DNA from 4 places in the Streptomyces sp. NPDC058375 genome. Region 1 is predicted to be linked to each of the others. Evidence: riboswitches for the same ligand, from Rfam matches in the RefSeq annotation. Region 1 holds a riboswitch; each other region holds the start of a gene.

Region 1 (4,382 bases):
AGCGCACCGCGACCGGAACCCGGACGCTGGACCCGTACTCCAAGCTGCTGTCCGAGCGGATCGTCTTCCTCGGGAGCCCGATCGACGACACCGCCGCGAGCGACCTCATCGCCCAGCTCATGTATCTGGAGCACGCCGATCCGGACCGGCCCCTGTCGCTCTACATCAACTCCCCCGGCGGCACGTTCCAGGCGATGGCGGCGGTCTACGACACGATGCGGTTCCTGACCTGCGAGGTGGAGACCTTCTGCCTGGGGCAGGCGGGCTCCTACGCGGCGGCCCTGCTGGCGGCCGGCGCGAAGGGGCGTCGACATGCACTGCCCGGCGCGCGGGTAGTCATTCAGCAGCCCGCACTGGAGGAGCCGTTGCGGGGCCAGCCGTCCGACCTGGAGATCCACGCGCGCGAACTGGTGCGCACCCGCGAGATGTTCGCGGCCATGCTGGTCCGGCACACGGGGCGGACCGCGCAGCAGATCACCGCCGACATCGAGCGCGACACCATCCTCGACGCCAAGGCCGCCCTCGACCACGGCCTGATCGACCACGTCGTGGAGAACCGCTGACCCATCCGGCCGCCGTACGACCGGCCGCCGTACGACGCGAGGTGAAACGCCGATGGAGCCACCTGAGTTCCCGCCCCTGCCCGCACTGACCCGGGCCGAGGGCGAGTTCGTCGACCGCTATCTGGCCGTGCTCGACCAGATGGGCCGGATCAACCCGGCCCACGGCGGCGACACCTACAGCGCACTGCGGGCCGCCCAGGCCCTGGCCTCCGGGGCTGCGGCCCTGCGCGACGCCCTGGCCCTGATGCACGAGCGCGGCGAGTCGCGGCTCCACGCCGCCACCCTGGCGCGGGCGCTGCGCGTCCTGGACGGGGAGCGGCGGGCGGGTCGGGTCGCGATGCCGCCGACGGTGAACTGACCCGCTCCGCACGACACGCCCGGTCCCGTGACCGATTTGCCTCGCTCGTTCGGCGTAGGAGATCACCCGCGCGAGCGACGGCCCAACTTGCGCTCGACGTCCGGACCGTACTCGAAATGCACCCTTTCGTCGCTGGTACGAGGGTGTGCGCCGGGCTCATCGGCGGGCGCGAATCCGGCCTGGCCACCTGAATGGATCAGTGGTGAGGAGACTCACAAACCACCGTTTCAACTCGGAAATCCGGCACGGAGTGCGTCAAGATCCCTGGGACGACAAGCCCCCGCCACCGCGGCGGGGCGGTCCGGGCGGACGCCGAGTCCTGCCGCCGTCCGGATGACTGGTCGACAGAAGTGGATCGGCAGGAGTGGAGGACCCGAGCACAACGGGCCGACCGGGAGACCGGGAAGCCCTCGGGGTGAAGCCGCGTCGAGCGGCCGGGCAACTTCGCCAGCCCGAACCCGACAGGTCATCCTTCACAGGCGGCTGACGAAGGGTTGCGCATGTCTGCGCAGGTTCATGTCCCGTCTCTGTTCGCCCGGTTCGGTACGGCTTCGGTGCTCACCCTGGCCGTGACGTCCACGATGCTGGCGCCCGGCATGGTGAGTGAAGCCGAGGCCGCCGCCCACTCGACGAAGGCTTTGAAGGTCGCCGCGTCGAAGAAGGGCGCTCCCTACAAATACGGAGCGGCCGGCCCCAGCCGCTTCGACTGTTCGGGCCTGACGCTCTACTCGTTCAAGAAGGCCGGCAAGAAGCTTCCCCGCACGGCACAGCAGCAGTACAACAAGACCCGCCATATCGCGAAGTCACAGCGCAAACGCGGCGACCTCGTCTTCTTCCATTCGGGGCGCAGCGTCTACCACGTGGGCATCTACGCCGGGGCCGGGAAGATCTGGCACTCCCCCAAATCGGGGGACGTGGTGCGACTGGCGAAAATCTGGTCCAAGAGCGTCTGGTACGGACGGGTCCGCTGACCCCCGACCGGACGCTCTTTCCGTGCGGGCACCCCTTCCGTGCGGATGCTCCTCCCGTACGGCGCTCTTGCCGTGCGGCCGGCCTCAGCGCAGCAATGGGCCGGTGACCAGGGCGAGTCCCAGACCGGTGAGCGCCACACCGCTGCCGCCCTCGATGGCGCGGGCGGTACGCGGTCGACGCAGCCACCGGCCCAGCCGGTCCACGAGCAGGGCCACGGCCGGGAACCAGATCAGCGCCAGCACCACCACGAGGGCCGCGAGCAACAGGGTCCGGGGCAGCGGCGGCTGACCGTGGGGCACGAACTGCGGCAGGAGGCTGAGGAAGAGGACCGGGGCCTTCGGGTTGAGCGCGTTGGTCAGGAACCCCTGGCGCAGCGCGCGCCCGAAATCCCCGGGCACTCGCCGCCCCGGCGCGCCCTCCGGCGTACCGGAGGGCGGGTCGCCGGGCGTGCCGGACGGCTCACCGGAGCTGTCCTGTGCGGGCCGGCGGCGGATCGCGTACAGCGCGCTGATCCCGAGGTAGAGCACGTACGCACCGCCGAGCAGTTGGACGGTGCGGAAGAGCACGGGCATCGTCACCAGCACCGCGGCGAGTCCGGCGACCGCGAGGGCGGTGTGCACCAGCAGTCCCCCGGCGACGCCGAACGCACTGGCCAGGCCGGCGGTGCGCGAGGCCAGGGCATTGCGTACGACGACGGTGAAGTCGGCGCCGGGCAGCGCGACCATGCCGGCGGCGACCCCCGTGAAGGCGATCAGTTGTGCGTCCATGAGGTCCACCTTGGACCTGCGGAGCCTTTAGCGTGTACTTGCAATCTTCTGGGTCTGTCTAAAGGAACGCTTTCATGTACGACCCGACACGGCTCGCGGCACTCGTGGCGGTGGCGGAGGCCGGTTCGATCACCCGGGCCGCCGCCCGCCTGGGCTATACCGCGCCCGCGCTCTCGCAGCAGCTGGCCAAGCTGGAGCGGGAGGCCGGGGCTGCGCTGCTGGTGCGCCACCATCGCGGGGCGCGGCTGACGGCGGCGGGCGAGCTGCTGGCGGGCCGGGCCCGGCGGGTGCTGGACGAACTGGACCAGGCGCGGCACGAGCTGGCGCAGTTGGCCGGGCTCTCAGGCGGCAGGCTGCGGGTGGGGACGTTCACGACGGCCGGGATCCATCTGCTGCCCCCGGTCCTGAGCGCGTTCCGGCGGGCCCACCCCGAGGTCGAGCTGGCCGTCGCCCACCACGAACCACCCGGCGGGATCGCCGCCGTGGCCGCGGGCGAGGTGGACCTCGCCCTGACCCACGCCTACGAGCCGGGGGCGGTCGCGTCTCCGCCGGCGGGGGTGTTCGTCGACCCCGTCCTGGTCGAGGAGCTGGTGCTGGTCACCTCGGTGGGCCACCGGCTCACCGAGGGCACTGGGCGGCTGCCGGTCGGCGAGCTGGCGGGGCGGCCGCTGATCAGCAGCGCGCCCACCCATCCGCCCCGGCGCGGGGTCGAGAGCGCGCTCGCGAAGGCCGGGGCTACGCCCGCGGTGGTCTGCGAGTCGCCCGGGTACGCGCTGGTGTGCGCGCTGGTCAGTGCGGGGCTCGGGGTGGCGGTGGTCCCGGAGATGGTCGCCTCGATGGCGTCGGCCCCGCTGTCGGTCCGGCGGCTGGAGCCCGCGTCGTTCCGCCGGACCATCTCGGTCGTGCACCGGGGCGAGCGGTCGAGCGCGGCCGCCTCGACGCTGCTCGCGCTGCTGCGCAGCGGCTTCGGCCGCGGGGCACGGCAGCGCCGACGAACCGGCCGCCCGCGGGCTGACGCCCCCGGCGCTTCCCCGTGCCCCGCCGGGATCAGCCCTGAAGGGCCACGACCCACGGGAGCGCGATCCAGACCGTCTTGCCGCCCTCGGCGGTCGGGGTGACCTGGAGCCGCCCGCCGCGCTCCTTGGCCAGGGTCCGGATGATGACCATGCCCCGGCCGTTGTCCTGCCGTACGGCGGCGGGCAGTCGCTGGGGCCAGCGGGGGTGACTGTCCGTGACGCCGAGATACAGCTCCTCGTCGCGTTCCAGGCGCAGGTCCACGGTGAAGGTGGGCGACTGGCCGAACGTGTGCTGCACGGCGTTGGTGGCCAGCTCCGAGACGATCAGCCGGATGGTGTCGGCGAACTCGCTGTCGTCGGGCAGGCCCCATTGGGCCAGGGTCCTGGCGACATGTCTGCGGGCCGTGGAGACCGAGGCCGGATCGCTCGGCAGAGTGACGGATGCTTCCTGATGGTCTGCCATGGCGACGCCGTCCCTTCCCGCCCCGGGCGACCGACGGTCGGCCGGGATTGTGCTTCGCGCCAGATTGCCATCGATGCAGCTCCCTGTAACGGGGTTCGGCCAAGATATGCATATATCTGTCGCTCGAAGCGGTGAATTCAGGACCCGTACGGCGTGGGCGGGCGGCACACTGACCCCTCTGCGGGCCGGCCGCGGCGACGGACCGGCCCTTCCCACAGCGGAAGGAGACCGGCATGCTGCACG
Region 2 (4,382 bases), on a different contig from region 1:
CAGAGAGGTCAGCTTCACGTTCAGGAGTTCTTCGAACGAAGGCATCCGGGCTCCTCTACTTGAAGTACTCGTTGATCTTGGAAGCCTTGACCCTGCTCATGTCCGTCTCGATCAGCTCGTCCTGCACCTTGTTGGCCTTCGAGGTGTACTCCAGGTGATTCGAGATGTGGGCGCACGCCTGCATCAAGGTCTTGACCTGGCGTTCCCATACCTTGTTCACCTCGGCCATGGCCTTGCCCATGGCGAAGCCGTCGCCCTGGAGGCTCGTCGCAGCCGTTCCCGTCTCCGTCCGGGCGTGCTTGCCCGCTCCCTGCATGTCATTGAAGAGCAGGAACGCGTCATGTCCGACCTGACCGAGGTCGTCGTCGAAGACGACGTAGTCCTCTGTACCGGGGCCGGCGCCCATGTGCGGACCGCCGGGGTCATAACTGGGAACCCCGTTCAGCCGCATACTCGAACCGTGCTGGGCCGCCACATCCGCCTTCTGCTGCTGCCATTCGTCCTCGAATGTCACACCATCCCCCGTTCTGATGTTCCCATCACTCACGCGTCGGGAACGCTACCCAAGGCCAAGACAGGTTTTCAAAGGGGGTGGTCGGTATGACCGGCATAACGAACGCCCCAAGTGAACAGTGTTACTAGGGCGTTGGCGTCTGCCCCCGGACAGTGCCCCGTCAGGCCGACGCCTCCGTGAGCAGCGCGACCTCCTGGTCCGTCAGCTTCAGGTCGGCGACCGCGACGAGGGCGGGGAGCTGTTCGACCGTACGGGCGGAGGCGATCGGGGCGGCGACGGTCGGCTGGGCGGCGAGCCAGGCGAGGGCCACCGTCGCGATCTCGGCGTTCCGGTCGCCGGCGACCCGGTCGAGGGCGGCCAGCACCTTGCGGCCGCGTTCCGACTCCAGGTGGCCGCCGGCCTTCGCGGAGCGCGCGCTGTCCACGTTCGCGCCGGGGCGGTACTTGCCGGTGAGGAAGCCGGAGGCGAGCGCGTAGTACGGGACGGCGGCGAGGCCGGCGTCGGCCGCGGTGTCCTGGAGAGGACCTTCGTAGGTGTCGCGGGAGACGAGGTTGTAGTGCGGCTGGAGCGCGACGTACCGGGCGAGGCCCTCGCGCTCGGAGAAGTCGAGGGAGGCCCGCAGCCGTTCCGGACTGATGTTGGAGGCAGCGATATGGCGCACCTTGCCCTCCTTCACCAGCTGGTCGAGGGCGGTGATGATCTCCTCGACCGGGACGGTCTCGTCGTCGAAGTGCGTGTAGTAGAGGTCGATGTGGTCGGTGCCGAGGCGGCGCAGCGACTGCTCGGCCGCGCCCTTGACGGTGGCGGCGGAGAGCCCCTTGTAGTCGGGGTGGGCGCCGGCCTTGGTGGCGAGGACGATGTCGGACCGGTTGGAGCGGGAAGCGAGCCACTTGCCGATGACGGTCTCGGATTCGCCGCCGTGGTTGCCCTCGACCCAGGCGGAGTACGCGTCGGCGGTGTCGACGAAGTTGCCGCCGGCCGCGGCGTACGCGTCCAGGACGGCGAAGGACTGTTCCTCGTCCGCCGTCCAGCCGAAGACGTTGCCGCCGAGGGAGAGGGGGAAGACCTGGAGGTCGGAGCTGCCGAGCGTGCGCAGAGAAGTCATGTGGGTGTTCAACGGCGGTGGCGGAGCCACATATTCCGCCCCCTGGCCCCGCCGGTCGCCGGACAGACCGGCAGCCCTGACGTCGGGGGGTGTGCGTCAGGGCTGCCGGGGTTTCAGGGGGGTGCCGTCCTCGCGGGGGCGGCGGGTGTCAGACCGAGAGGCCCTTGCTGGTCAGCCAGGCCATCGGGTCCATCGCGGAGCCGCCCGCGGTGCGGACCTCCATGTGGAGGTGGACGCCGGTCACGTTGCCGGTGGCGCCCATGCGGCCGATGGTCTCGCCGGTGGTGACCTTCTGGCCGACCGAGACGTCGATCGAGGACTGGTGGGCGTACCAGATCTCCGTGCCGTCATCGAGCTGGAGAACCGTGCGGTAGCCGTAGGATCCGGACCAGCCGGCCGACGTGATCGTGCCGCTGTGCACGGCCTTGAGCGGCGAACCGGCCGCCCCGGCGAAGTCCAGGCCGGTGTGCTGGCCGGAGGACCACATCGCGCCGGACTGACCGTAGGTCGAGCTGATCGTGTAGGAGGAGGCGGGCAGCGAGAAGCTGGCGGCGAGCTTGGCGAGACGCTCCTCCTCCGCCTTCTTCTTCGCCGCTTCCTCCGCGGCCTTCTTCTTCGCGGCGGCTTCGGCCTCGGCCTCGTCCTGCTGCTTCTTGGCCTCCTCCGCCGCCTTCTCGGCCGCGGCCTTCTCGGCGGCGGCCCTGGCGTCGGCGTCGGCGCTGGCCTGCTGCTGCTCGGCCTGCTGGAGGATCCGGGTGCGCAGCGCCTCGCCGGCGTCGGTGCCCTGCTCGGCCTCGGCGCTGGTGAGCCCGGCGGTGGTGAGCGGCGCGGCCGCGGCGACCGGGACGGCCTCCGCGTCGTCGGACATGAAGGACCCGACGCCGGGGAGGGACTTGGCGTCGGGAAGGTTGTCCGCGATGGAATCGGGAAGAGAGATGGAGACCGGTGCCTTGTTCTGAGCGGTGGCCATGCCACCCGCTCCGACGGCCGCTATGACGCCGACCCCGAGGACGGTGGAGCTACGGGCCAGACCACGCTGCTTGGCTACGCGGTGCCTGCCGCGCACGGGACGGATGGACTCCTCGGTGGGATTCCACTCCCCCACTGACTGCTCCGCGCCACCGTAGATGTCGGTGCTGAAGGGTGACGGGGCCTCAGGGGCAGGCTTGTTGGACGCCACGTGGGCGCACTCCTTTCCTTCCTTCTCGCCTACCGGGTTAGCTGACGGGTTCGGAGCAGGAAGGTCTCCTACGGGCCCCTCCGCCTCTCACGAGACGCAGGCGTCCGATTCACCCCATGTAGGTGGTTCCCCGGTTCCCTTGCGGAATTCGGCGCTCGCGCGCGGCGCCGTCTCTGACGACGGCTGTGACGACCGCGCTGCGTTATCGAACGTTAATAGACGCACGGGCCCGATTCCAAGCTGTTCCTGTTGATCATTAACGAACAGGGAGGGGATGTACGGGGCACAAGTGGGTGGAATCGGGCGACTTGACTCGGGCTCAGCCGCACCCCTTTTTCTGACAGTGCGTCAAATGTTATGCGGAGCGACGCCTTTCAGTTACGCACCGTGTCACCGCCCCGGCCCACGATCTTCACCGTCGTCCGGCGCACGGGCTGCCCCTCCGCCGGCCGGCCGACCGCGATGAGCGCCATGTCGTCCGTGGTCCGCCCGCCGGTGTGCAGCCGTACGTCGTCGGTCAGCGCCGACAGCAGCTCCTCCGGCCCCGGGAAGATCCGGCCGCGCAGCCGGGCCGCCGGATCGTAGAAGACCCCGTTCGCGTCCCGGGCCTCGGACAGGCCGTCCGTGAAGGCGAGGAGCGTCGCCCCGGGAGGCATCGCCCACTCGTCGGCCCGGTCCGGCCACACCCCCAGGTCCATCCCCAGCGGCAGCGCGGGCACCGAGGGCGCCAGCACCTCCAGGGCGCCGTCCGCGTGGAGCAGGATCGGCTCGGGGTGGCCGCGGTTGACCAGGCGGACCGTGGCCGCCCCGGGCGGGATCTCGGCCAGTACGGCGGTGATGAACCCCTCCATGGCGTCCAGCCCGTACCGCCGCGTCCCTTCCCGGGCCAGCGCCCGCTCCAGCCGCTGGGCCACGCCCTCCAGCGAACGCTCCTGCTCGGCGGCCTCCCGGAACGCCCCGATGATCACCGCCACCGTTCCGACGGCGCCCAGCCCCTTGCCGCGGACGTCGCCGACCACGACCCGTACGCCGTACGGGGTGTCCGCGACGGCGTACAGGTCGCCGCCCACGAACTCGTCCGCCTGCGCCGCCTCGTACCGCGCGGCCACCTGCAGCCCGCCGATCCGCTCGGCCGGCGTCGGCAGCACGGCCCGCATGGCGGTCTCGGCGACGGCACGGGCCGAGGCGAGCTGGTCGTTGCCGCGCCGCACGACGCCGTTGATGACGAGGGCCAGCACCGAGCCCGTGAGCACGGTGATCATCTCGATGACCGGGACCACCTGGGTGGACGTCCCGTCGGAGATCCGCATCACGGTGACGGAGACGACCGCGGCGATCCCGGTGCGGACGGTCCGGGACAGCGAGAAGAACGGGGCGGCGATCAGCGGGGCCGCGACGAAGAGGGGGACGGCGGTGAAGTTGGGCGGGGCCAGCGAGTCGAAGAGCAGCCCGCCGATGATCAGCAGGGCGGGCAGCGTCCGGATGAACCGCCCGGTGCCCCGCCCGCCGGGTGTCAGCTCGCCCTCCCGGGAGCCGAACACCACACGGCCCACGGCGTCGACGTTCCCCACCGTGCCGCTGCG
Region 3 (4,382 bases), on a different contig from region 1:
GAAGCGCACGCCGCCGACGACCTTGTAGGGCAGGCCGACGCGGATGAAGATCTCTTCGAAGACACGGGACTGGGCGTTGGTGCGGTAGAAGACGGCGACGTCGCCCGCCTTGGCGTCGCCCGCGTCGGTGAGCCGGTCGATCTCGTCGGCGACGAACTGCGCCTCGTCGTGCTCGGTGTCGGCGACATAGCCGGTGATGCGGGCGCCGGAGCCGGCGTTGGTCCAGAGGTTCTTCGGGCGGCGGCTCTCGTTGCGCTCGATGACGGCGTTGGCGGCGGTGAGGATCGTCTGCGTGGAGCGGTAGTTCTGCTCCAGCAGGATCGTCGTCGCGCTCGGGTAGTCCTCCTCGAACTGGAGGATGTTGCGGATGGTCGCGCCCCGGAAGGCGTAGATCGACTGGTCCGCGTCACCGACCACGCACAGCTCGGCGGGGGCGTCGTTCTCCCCGGCGGGGCCGACCAGCTCACGGACCAGCGTGTACTGGGCGTGGTTGGTGTCCTGGTACTCGTCGACGAGGACGTGGCGGAAGCGGCGGCGGTAGTGCTCGGCGACGTCCGGGAAGGCCTGGAGGAGGTGGACCGTCGTCATGATGATGTCGTCGAAGTCCAGGGCGTTGGCCTCGCGGAGGCGGGCCTGGTAGAGCGCGTACGCCTGGGCGAGGGTCTTCTCGAAACCATCCGCTGCCTGCCCCGCGAAGGTCTCCTCGTCGATGAGCTCGTTCTTGAGGTTGGAGACCTTGGCGGTGAAGGACTTCGGCGGATAGCGCTTGGGGTCCAGGTCCAGATCGCGGCAGACCAGGGCCATCAGACGCTTGGAGTCGGCGGCGTCGTAGATCGAGAACGACGAGGTGAAGCCGAGCTTCTTCGACTCGCGGCGCAGGATGCGGACGCACGCGCTGTGGAAGGTCATGACCCACATGGCGTTGGCACGCGGGCCCACGAGCTGCTCGACGCGCTCCTTCATCTCACCGGCGGCCTTGTTGGTGAAGGTGATCGCGAGGATCTGCCCGGGGTGCGTACCGCGCTCGGCCAGCAGGTGGGCGATGCGGTGGGTGAGCACCCGGGTCTTGCCGGAGCCGGCCCCGGCAACGATGAGCAGCGGGGATCCGGCGTGCACGACGGCGGCGCGCTGCTCGGTGTTGAGCCCGTCGAGCAGCGCGGCGGAGTCGATCGCCGGGCGCGGGTGACCGTCGCGGTAGTACCCGTCCCGGGGCGGCGGGGGCGCGTCGTAGACGCCCTCGAAGAGTCCCTCCGGCACCGCTTCGGGCGCGTGGCCCTCGGGGGGCGGCGGGGGGCCGTCCTCCGCGGGCTGGAGGCCGGTCAGGAAGTTGTCGTCAAAGAGGCTGCTCATCGCCTCCCGAGTCTAGGCGGCCGCACTGACAACGTTCGGCCGAAGGCCGGAAGGGGCGGTTCTCACCCGTACGCACGGAGAGCGGACGTCCACGTTCCGTGAAGGAGTGCCCGGTCGGAGGGGGTGCGGGCGGCCCGATCCGGAAAGGTCACGAAAATGTATCGGGCATATCGCTCATCGTCCTTCCCAGCGGTGGGCCGGGTTGGCTAGCGTGCTCGGTCAGGTGATCCGTACCTCCCTGAGGCGAACCGCGCCTGACGGACACCTCCGCCGAATCCGTCCTGCCGTCCTGGCCGTTCGGAACCGGGGACCCACACGCAGAACCGGGGTGAATCGGTCCGTGCCCTCGCATCCGGACCGTAGGACAGCCTTCCGTTCCGTCCGAACCCGACAGCTAACCCGGTAGGCGGTCCACGGAAGGAGATGCCGGTCTTGGCATCGCATCGCAAGCCGCGCACGAAGGTGCGCACCACCACCCCTGCCGTCGGGCTGACGACGGCCGCGCTGGCCTCCGTGACGCTGCTCTCCACGCAGAGCGCCACGGCCGCGCCCGCGGAGCCGAAGCCCGCCATCGAGGACGTACAGAAAAAGGTCGACGCCCTGTACCGGCAGGCGGGCACCGCGACCCAGGAGTACAACCGGGCCAAGTCCGCCTCCGCCTCCCAGCAGAAGAAGGTCGACACGCTGCTCTCGGACGTGGCGAAGCGGACGGAGAAGATCAACGAGGCGCGCCGGGCACTGGGCTCCTACGCGGCGGCCCAGTACCGCGACGGGGGCGTCGCGCCCATGGCGACGTTCTTCCTGGCGGAGGACCCGCAGGGGTACTTCGACCAGAGCCGGCTGATGGACCGGGCGACGGAGCGGCAGCAGAAGGCCGTGAGCGAGTTCCGTGCGCAGCAGGCGTCGGCGGCGAAGAAGCGCGCGGAGGCGGTGAAGAGCCTGGAGACCCTCACCGAGACGCAGGCCACGCTCGCCTCCAGCAAGAAGGACGTGCAGGCCAAGCTCACCGAGGCCCGGGGCCTGCTGTCCCGGCTGACCGCCGAGGAGAAGGCGCGGCTGGCGGAGCTGGAGCGCAAGAAGGAGGCCGAGGCGAAGGAGAAGGCGGCGAAGCTGGCCGCCCGCCAGGCCGCCGAGGCGAAGGAGAAGGCCGAGGCCGAGGAGAAGGCCCGCGAGGAGACCGCGAAGGAGTCCGGCGGCGGTTCGGGATCCGGATCGGGCGCCGGTACGGGCACGGGCTCCGGCTCCGGCTCCGGCTCCGGCGCGGGCAGCAGTTACGCCGCCAAGGCGGAGAAGGTGCTGGCCTTCGCCCGCGCCCAGATCGGGAAGCCGTACGTGTGGGGCGCGTCGGGCCCATCCTCGTACGACTGCTCGGGGCTGACGCAGGCGGCCTGGCGCGAGGCGGGCGTGACCCTGCCCCGGACGACCTGGGACCAGGTCGAGGTCGGCACCCGGGTCGCCACGTCCGACCTCCAGCCCGGGGACCTGGTCTTCTTCTACGACGACATCAGCCACGTCGGCATCTACAAGGGCGACGGGATGATGATCCACGCCCCGAAGCCGGGTGCGAACGTGCGCGAGGAGTCGATCTACTACATGCCGATCTACGGGAGCGTGCGCCCGGCGTGACACAGGGCGGGGGCGGCCGGTGACCGGCCGCCCCCGAAAGGTTCAGGTCCGGACTCAGGTCCAGACGGTGGCGATGAAGATGTTGACGACCGTCAGCCCGCCGACCGCCATGAAGGCGCCCTTGTCGACCTTCTCCTCGTCGCGCTTGACGTAGACGAGGGCGAGGATCACGACCAGCAGCGCCAGCTTGATGCCGATCTTGACGTTGTTCACGGTCTGGTCGTCGGCCTGGTTGAGGCCGACGAGGGCGATGCCGGTGACGAGCATGGTCAGGGCCCCGTGGAGCATGGCCGGACCGAAGCGGGCGGTGCCCTCCCCCACGGCCTTCATCTGCGTCAGGAAGCCGCCCAGCAGAGAGGCGATGCCGATGATGTGCAGGGCGACGACAACATTGATGAGTACGTCCATGGCTCGGGAGCCTAGCCATGGCCAAGGTTTTACCTTTCAGTGAGGCAAGCCTTCCTCGATCGCTTTGATCATCCGTGACCGGCGAAACGTCACATCAGGGCAATAGCTGTCATGGCGCCTCTTTTCTCCGCGCCGGGATTAGCGTCCATCCCGGACCCGCCGCCACCCCCGGCGGGCAGCCGACAGGAAGGATGCCGCCCCCGTGGCAGCGCACCGCAGGTCAGCCCACCGAAAACCCAAGCAGCGCCCGCTCACCGGCCCTGCTGCCCGCACCGCCGCCACCCTGGCGCTCGCCGGGGCCGCCACCGCCGGCTCGGTCACCGGGGCGGGCGCGGCCCCCGCCGAACCGGCCCCCACCACAGCCCAGGTCAAGGCGAAGGTCGACCGGCTCTACCACGACGCCGAGGTCGCCACCGAGAAGTACAACGGGGCGAAGGAGAAGGCGGAAGCCGCCACCCGCACCGTCGACGCCCTGACCGACGAGGCCGCCCGCCGCACCGACCGCCTCAACACCGCCCGGCACGCGCTCGGTTCGCTGGCCACCGCGCAGTACCGTTCCGGCACCCTCGACCCGGCCCTGCAACTGGCGCTCTCCTCCGACCCCGACGCCTATCTGGAACGCGCCTCCTACCTCGACCGGGCGGGCGACCGGCAGAGCGGCCTGCTGCGGAACATCAAGCGGCAGGTCTCCCAGATCACCGGCGTCAAGGCCCGCGCCGACCGGGAGACCGAACGCCTCGCCGCCCGCCGCGCCGAACTGCACGAGCACCGCACCGCGATCCGCACCAAGCTGGCCGACGCCCGGAAGCTGCTGGACACCCTGACCGCCGCCGAGCGCGCCGACTTCGAGCGCACCGCCGACGCCCGGCACGGCGGCGGCCCGGCCCACGCCGACCGCTCCACGGCCCGCAGCGGCCCGGTATCGGCGCCCAACTCCCGCGCCGGGCAGGCCATCGCCTTCGCCCACGGCGCGATCGGCAAGCCATACGTCTGGGGCG
Region 4 (4,382 bases), on a different contig from region 1:
CTCGCGCCACGAGGTCAAGGGACGCACCGGTCTGGCTCACCTCTTCGAGCACCTGATGTTCCAGGGCTCGGGCCAGGTCAAGGGGAACGGTCACTTCGAGCTCGTCCAGGGGGCCGGCGGCTCGCTCAACGGGACGACCAGCTTCGAGCGGACCAACTACTTCGAGACCATGCCCACCCACCAGGTGGAGCTGGCGCTCTGGCTGGAAGCCGACCGGATGGGCTCCCTCCTCGCCGCGCTCGACGAGGAGTCCATGGAGAACCAGCGCGACGTCGTCAAGAACGAACGCCGCCAGCGCTACGACAACGTGCCCTACGGCACTGCGTTCGAGAAGCTGACCGCCCTCTCCTACCCCGAGGGCCACCCCTACCACCACACCCCGATCGGCTCCATGGCCGACCTGGACGCGGCCACGCTGGAGGACGCCCGCGCGTTCTTCCGTACGTACTACGCGCCCAACAACGCGGTGATCTCGGTGGTCGGCGACATCGACCCCGAGCAGACCCTCGCCTGGATCGAGAAGTATTTCGGCTCCATCCCCTCCCACGACGGCAAGCAGCCGCCGCGCGACGGGACGCTGCCCGAGGTCATCGGCGAGCAGCTGCGCGAAGTGGTCCACGAGGAGGTCCCGGCGCGCGCCCTGATGGCCGCCTACCGCCTCCCGCACGACGGCACCCGCGCCTGCGACGCCGCCGACCTGGCGCTCACCGTGCTCGGCGGCGGCGAGTCCTCCCGGCTGCACAACCGCCTGGTCCGCCGCGACCGTACGGCGGTGGCGGCGGGCTTCGGGCTGCTGCGGCTCGCCGGGGCGCCCTCGCTGGGCTGGCTGGACGTGAAGACCTCCGGCGGTGTCGAGGTGGAGACGATCGAGGCCGCCGTCGACGAGGAGCTGGCCCGGTTCGCCGCCGAGGGGCCCACCCCCGAGGAAATGGAGCGGGCCCAGGCGCAGTTGGAGCGCGAGTGGCTCGACCGGCTCGGCACGGTCGCCGGCCGCGCCGACGAACTGTGCCGTTACGCCGTCCTGTTCGGTGACCCGCAGCTCGCCCTGACCGCCGTGGGCCGCGTCCTGGACGTCACCGCCGAGGAGGTGCGCGCGGCGGCCGAGGCAGCCCTGCGCCCCGACAACCGGGCGGTGCTGGTCTACGAGCCCATCGAGCCGGCCGACGAGGCGGACGAGGATGCCGAAGAGGCCACTGACGCGCCCGAGGGGGCGGACAAGTGAGCGACGCCGCCGTGACTGGAGTAGCCATGGAGTTCCACCCGCAGCCCACCGCCGGCACGGCCCGCCCCTGGGCCTTCCCGGCGCCCGAACGCGGCGCCCTGCCCAACGGGCTGACCGTGCTGCGCTGCCACCGCCCCGGCCAGAAGGTCGTCGCCGTGGAAATCTTCCTGGACGCGCCGCTGGAGGCCGAGCCCGAGGGCCTGGACGGCGTGGCCACGATCATGTCGCGGGCGCTCTCCGAGGGCACCGACAAGCGCAGCGCCGAGGAGTTCGCCGCCGAGCTGGAGCGCTGCGGCGCCACGCTCGACGCGCACGCCGACCACCCCGGCGTCCGGGTCTCCCTGGAGGTTCCCGCCTCCCGGCTGGCCAAGGCGCTCGGGCTGGTCGCCGAGGCGCTCCGGGCCCCCGCCTTCACCGAGAGCGAGATCGAGCGCCTGGTGGGCAACCGCCTCGACGAGATCCCGCACGAGCACGCCAACCCGTCCCGGCGCGCCGCCAAGCAGCTCTCCAAGGAGCTGTTCCCGGCCACCGCCCGGATGTCCCGCCCGCGTCTGGGCACCGAGGAGACGGTCCGGCGGATCGACCAGGCCGCCGTCCGCGCCTTCTTCGACGCCCACATCCGCCCGTCCACCGCGACGGCCGTGATCGTCGGCGACCTCACCGGCATCGACCTGGACGCGCTGCTGGCGGAGACCCTCGGAGACTGGTCGGGCAACGCGGGCCAGGCCCGCCCGGTGCCGCCCATCACGGCGGACGACACCGGTCGCGTGGTCATCGTGGACCGCCCCGGCGCGGTCCAGACCCAGCTGCTGATCGGCCGGATCGGCGCCGACCGCCACGAGCGCGTGTGGCCCGCTCAGGTGCTCGGTACGTACTGCCTGGGCGGCACCCTCACCTCCCGTCTCGACCGGGTGCTGCGCGAGGAGAAGGGCTACACCTACGGGGTGCGCGCCTTCGCCCAGGTGCTGCGCTCCTCCGGCCCCGACTCGGGCGGCGCGGCGATGCTCGCGATCAGCGGCTCGGTGGACACCGAGTCCACCGGACCGGCCCTGGACGACCTCTGGAAGGTCCTGCGGACGCTGGCCGCCGAGGGGCTGACCGACGCCGAGCGCGAGACGGCCGTGCAGAACCTGGTGGGCGTCGCCCCGCTGAAGTTCGAGACCGCCGCCTCCGTCGCGAGCACGCTGGCCGACCAGGTCGAGCAGCACCTCCCCGACGACTACCAGGCCCACCTCTACGCCCGGCTCGCCGAGACCGGCACCGTCGAGGCGACCGCCGCGGTGGTCAGCGCCTTCCCGGTGGACCGGCTGGTCACGGTCCTCGTGGGGGACGCCGCGCAGATCGAGGAGCCGGTGAAGGCCCTCGGCATCGGAGAGGTGTCCGTCGTCACCGGCTGACACACCGTTGCGGCCCACTGCCGTGAACAGGACCCCGACGAAAGAAAATTCGCCGGGGTCCTGCGCTTTTGCCCGTTTGGTGAACTTCACCCCCTTCGTGGCAGAGGTTGCCTGTCTGCCCTGTGGGATGCGCGACAAATCCCCTTGTCCGTTTGGTGCGGGGAAGTCGTCCCGCCTAGCGTCGGCTCGGCTGTCCGTCACCCGTATGCCGCACCCGCGGCGCCGGGCAGTCATCGCCGAGTCCCCGTCAGGCGCGAGCCTGGGGAGCCGGGGACCCAACGCAGTCCCTGGGGTGAATCGGAGGCCCGTGCCGCGAACCGGCGCGGGGATCCGTAGGAGACCTTCCTGCTCCGAACCCGTCAGCTAACCCGGTAGGCGAGAAGGAAGGAAAGGAACCAGCCCCTCCATGGCGTTCACCCGTGCCACCGGGAAGCACCGTGCCCCGAGCCGCCTCACGCGCCGGAGCGCCCACGTCGCCGGCATCGCGGCCCTGGCCACCACCGGAGTCATCGGCTCGCTGTCCTCCCCGGCCCTCGCCGCGGACACCGAGGCCGCCAAGGTCGCCGACACCGGCCTCACCCAGGCCATCTCCCTCGACGCCACCCTCGCCGAGCAGATCGACGCCCAGGCCCACGCCCAGAAGCAGCAGGCCGAGGCGGTCGCGAAGGCGAAGGCCAAGGCCGCCGCCGAGGCCCGCGAGAAGGCCGCCAAGGCCAAGGCGAAGGCCGAGGCCGAGGCCGAGCGCAAGGCCGAGGCCCGCGCCAAGGAGGTCCGCGAGGAGAAGGCCCGTGCCGCCCGCGCCGCCGAGCGCGCCCGGCTGAACGCCTTCCACCTCCCGGTGGCCGGCTCTCACGTCACCACCGGCTACAACACCGGCGGCTCCCTCTGGTCCTCCGGCAGCCACTCCGGCGTGGACTTCCAGGCCGCCTCCGGCAGTTCCGTCGTCGCGGTCGGCGCCGGCACGGTCGTCGAGGCCGGCTGGGGCGGCGCGTACGGCAACAACATCGTGCTCCGGATGACGGACGGCACGTACACCCAGTACGGCCACCTCTCCTCGATCGGCGTCTCCGTCGGCCAGAGCGTCTCCTCCGGCCAGCAGATCGGGCTCTCCGGCTCCACCGGCAACTCCACCGGCCCGCACCTGCACTTCGAGGCCCGCACCAGCCCCGACTACGGCTCCGACATGGACCCCGTCGGCTACCTGCGCTCGCACGGCCTCAACGTCTGACCCACCCCGTACGACCCCGTCCGAAGGCCCCGCACCCGCCGGGGCCTTCGCAATTCCGGCGTGAAGATATCCACGGATTCCGACCTCCCATCGGAAATTCCGACGGATTGTCATAGAGTCACGGAACAGACGTCGGGCGGCCGCGTTTCGCGGGGATCAAGGCGGAGGTTCGGATATGCGCATTCCCGCGCATTCGGTATGCACGGCAATCCGTGACGACATCGTCTCCGGTGTCTACGAGCGCGGCAGCCGCCTCACCGAGGAGTTGCTGGCCCGCCGCTACGGGGTCTCCCGCGTCCCGGTCCGCGAGGCGCTGCGCACCCTGGAGTCCGAGGGCTTCGTGGTCACCCGTAGACACGCCGGCGCCTGTGTGGCCGAGCCCACCGTGCAGGAGGCGGCCGACCTCCTGGAGGTGCGGACGCTCCTGGAGCCACTGGGTGCGGCCCGCGCCGCCCAGCGCCGCACGGAAGCCCATCTCAAGGTGCTCCGCGGCCTGGTCAGGCTGGGCCAGGAGCGGGCCCGCCGGGGCGAGGGC

The links. Region 1 has a riboswitch for cyclic di-AMP ahead of ACFWM7_RS11560 (C40 family peptidase). Riboswitches for the same ligand answer to the same signal wherever they lie in the genome.
Region 2: linked by a shared signal. The riboswitch ahead of ACFWM7_RS15990 (M23 family metallopeptidase) and the one ahead of ACFWM7_RS11560 (C40 family peptidase) in region 1 are both predicted to bind cyclic di-AMP.
Region 3: linked by a shared signal. The riboswitch ahead of ACFWM7_RS18370 (NlpC/P60 family protein) and the one ahead of ACFWM7_RS11560 (C40 family peptidase) in region 1 are both predicted to bind cyclic di-AMP.
Region 4: linked by a shared signal. The riboswitch ahead of ACFWM7_RS17020 (M23 family metallopeptidase) and the one ahead of ACFWM7_RS11560 (C40 family peptidase) in region 1 are both predicted to bind cyclic di-AMP.

The regions. Positions count from the first base shown of each region.
Region 1 covers NZ_JBHXJG010000051.1:494-4,875, forward strand. The annotation lists gene ACFWM7_RS11550 (ATP-dependent Clp protease proteolytic subunit) at 1-563, shown strand, start outside; gene ACFWM7_RS11555 (hypothetical protein) at 616-921, shown strand; cyclic di-AMP (ydaO/yuaA leader) riboswitch at 1,235-1,418, shown strand; gene ACFWM7_RS11560 (C40 family peptidase) at 1,422-1,892, shown strand; gene ACFWM7_RS11565 (LysE family translocator) at 1,977-2,660, opposite strand; gene ACFWM7_RS11570 (LysR family transcriptional regulator) at 2,735-3,778, shown strand; gene ACFWM7_RS11575 (ATP-binding protein) at 3,708-4,139, opposite strand; gene ACFWM7_RS11580 (helix-turn-helix domain-containing protein) at 4,373-4,382, shown strand, end outside.
Region 2 covers NZ_JBHXJG010000082.1:21,958-26,339, forward strand. The annotation lists gene ACFWM7_RS15975 (hypothetical protein) at 1-45, opposite strand, end outside; gene ACFWM7_RS15980 (hypothetical protein) at 56-514, opposite strand; gene ACFWM7_RS15985 (aldo/keto reductase) at 675-1,619, opposite strand; gene ACFWM7_RS15990 (M23 family metallopeptidase) at 1,768-2,799, opposite strand; cyclic di-AMP (ydaO/yuaA leader) riboswitch at 2,811-2,963, opposite strand; gene ACFWM7_RS15995 (PP2C family protein-serine/threonine phosphatase) at 3,174-4,382, opposite strand, start outside.
Region 3 covers NZ_JBHXJG010000102.1:19,194-23,575, reverse strand. The annotation lists gene pcrA (DNA helicase PcrA) at 1-1,350, opposite strand, end outside; cyclic di-AMP (ydaO/yuaA leader) riboswitch at 1,609-1,775, shown strand; gene ACFWM7_RS18370 (NlpC/P60 family protein) at 1,783-2,976, shown strand; gene ACFWM7_RS18365 (hypothetical protein) at 3,031-3,384, opposite strand; gene ACFWM7_RS18360 (NlpC/P60 family protein) at 3,587-4,382, shown strand, end outside.
Region 4 covers NZ_JBHXJG010000091.1:6,502-10,883, reverse strand. The annotation lists gene ACFWM7_RS17030 (M16 family metallopeptidase) at 1-1,222, shown strand, start outside; gene ACFWM7_RS17025 (M16 family metallopeptidase) at 1,249-2,619, shown strand; cyclic di-AMP (ydaO/yuaA leader) riboswitch at 2,844-3,011, shown strand; gene ACFWM7_RS17020 (M23 family metallopeptidase) at 3,026-3,847, shown strand; gene ACFWM7_RS17015 (GntR family transcriptional regulator) at 4,023-4,382, shown strand, end outside.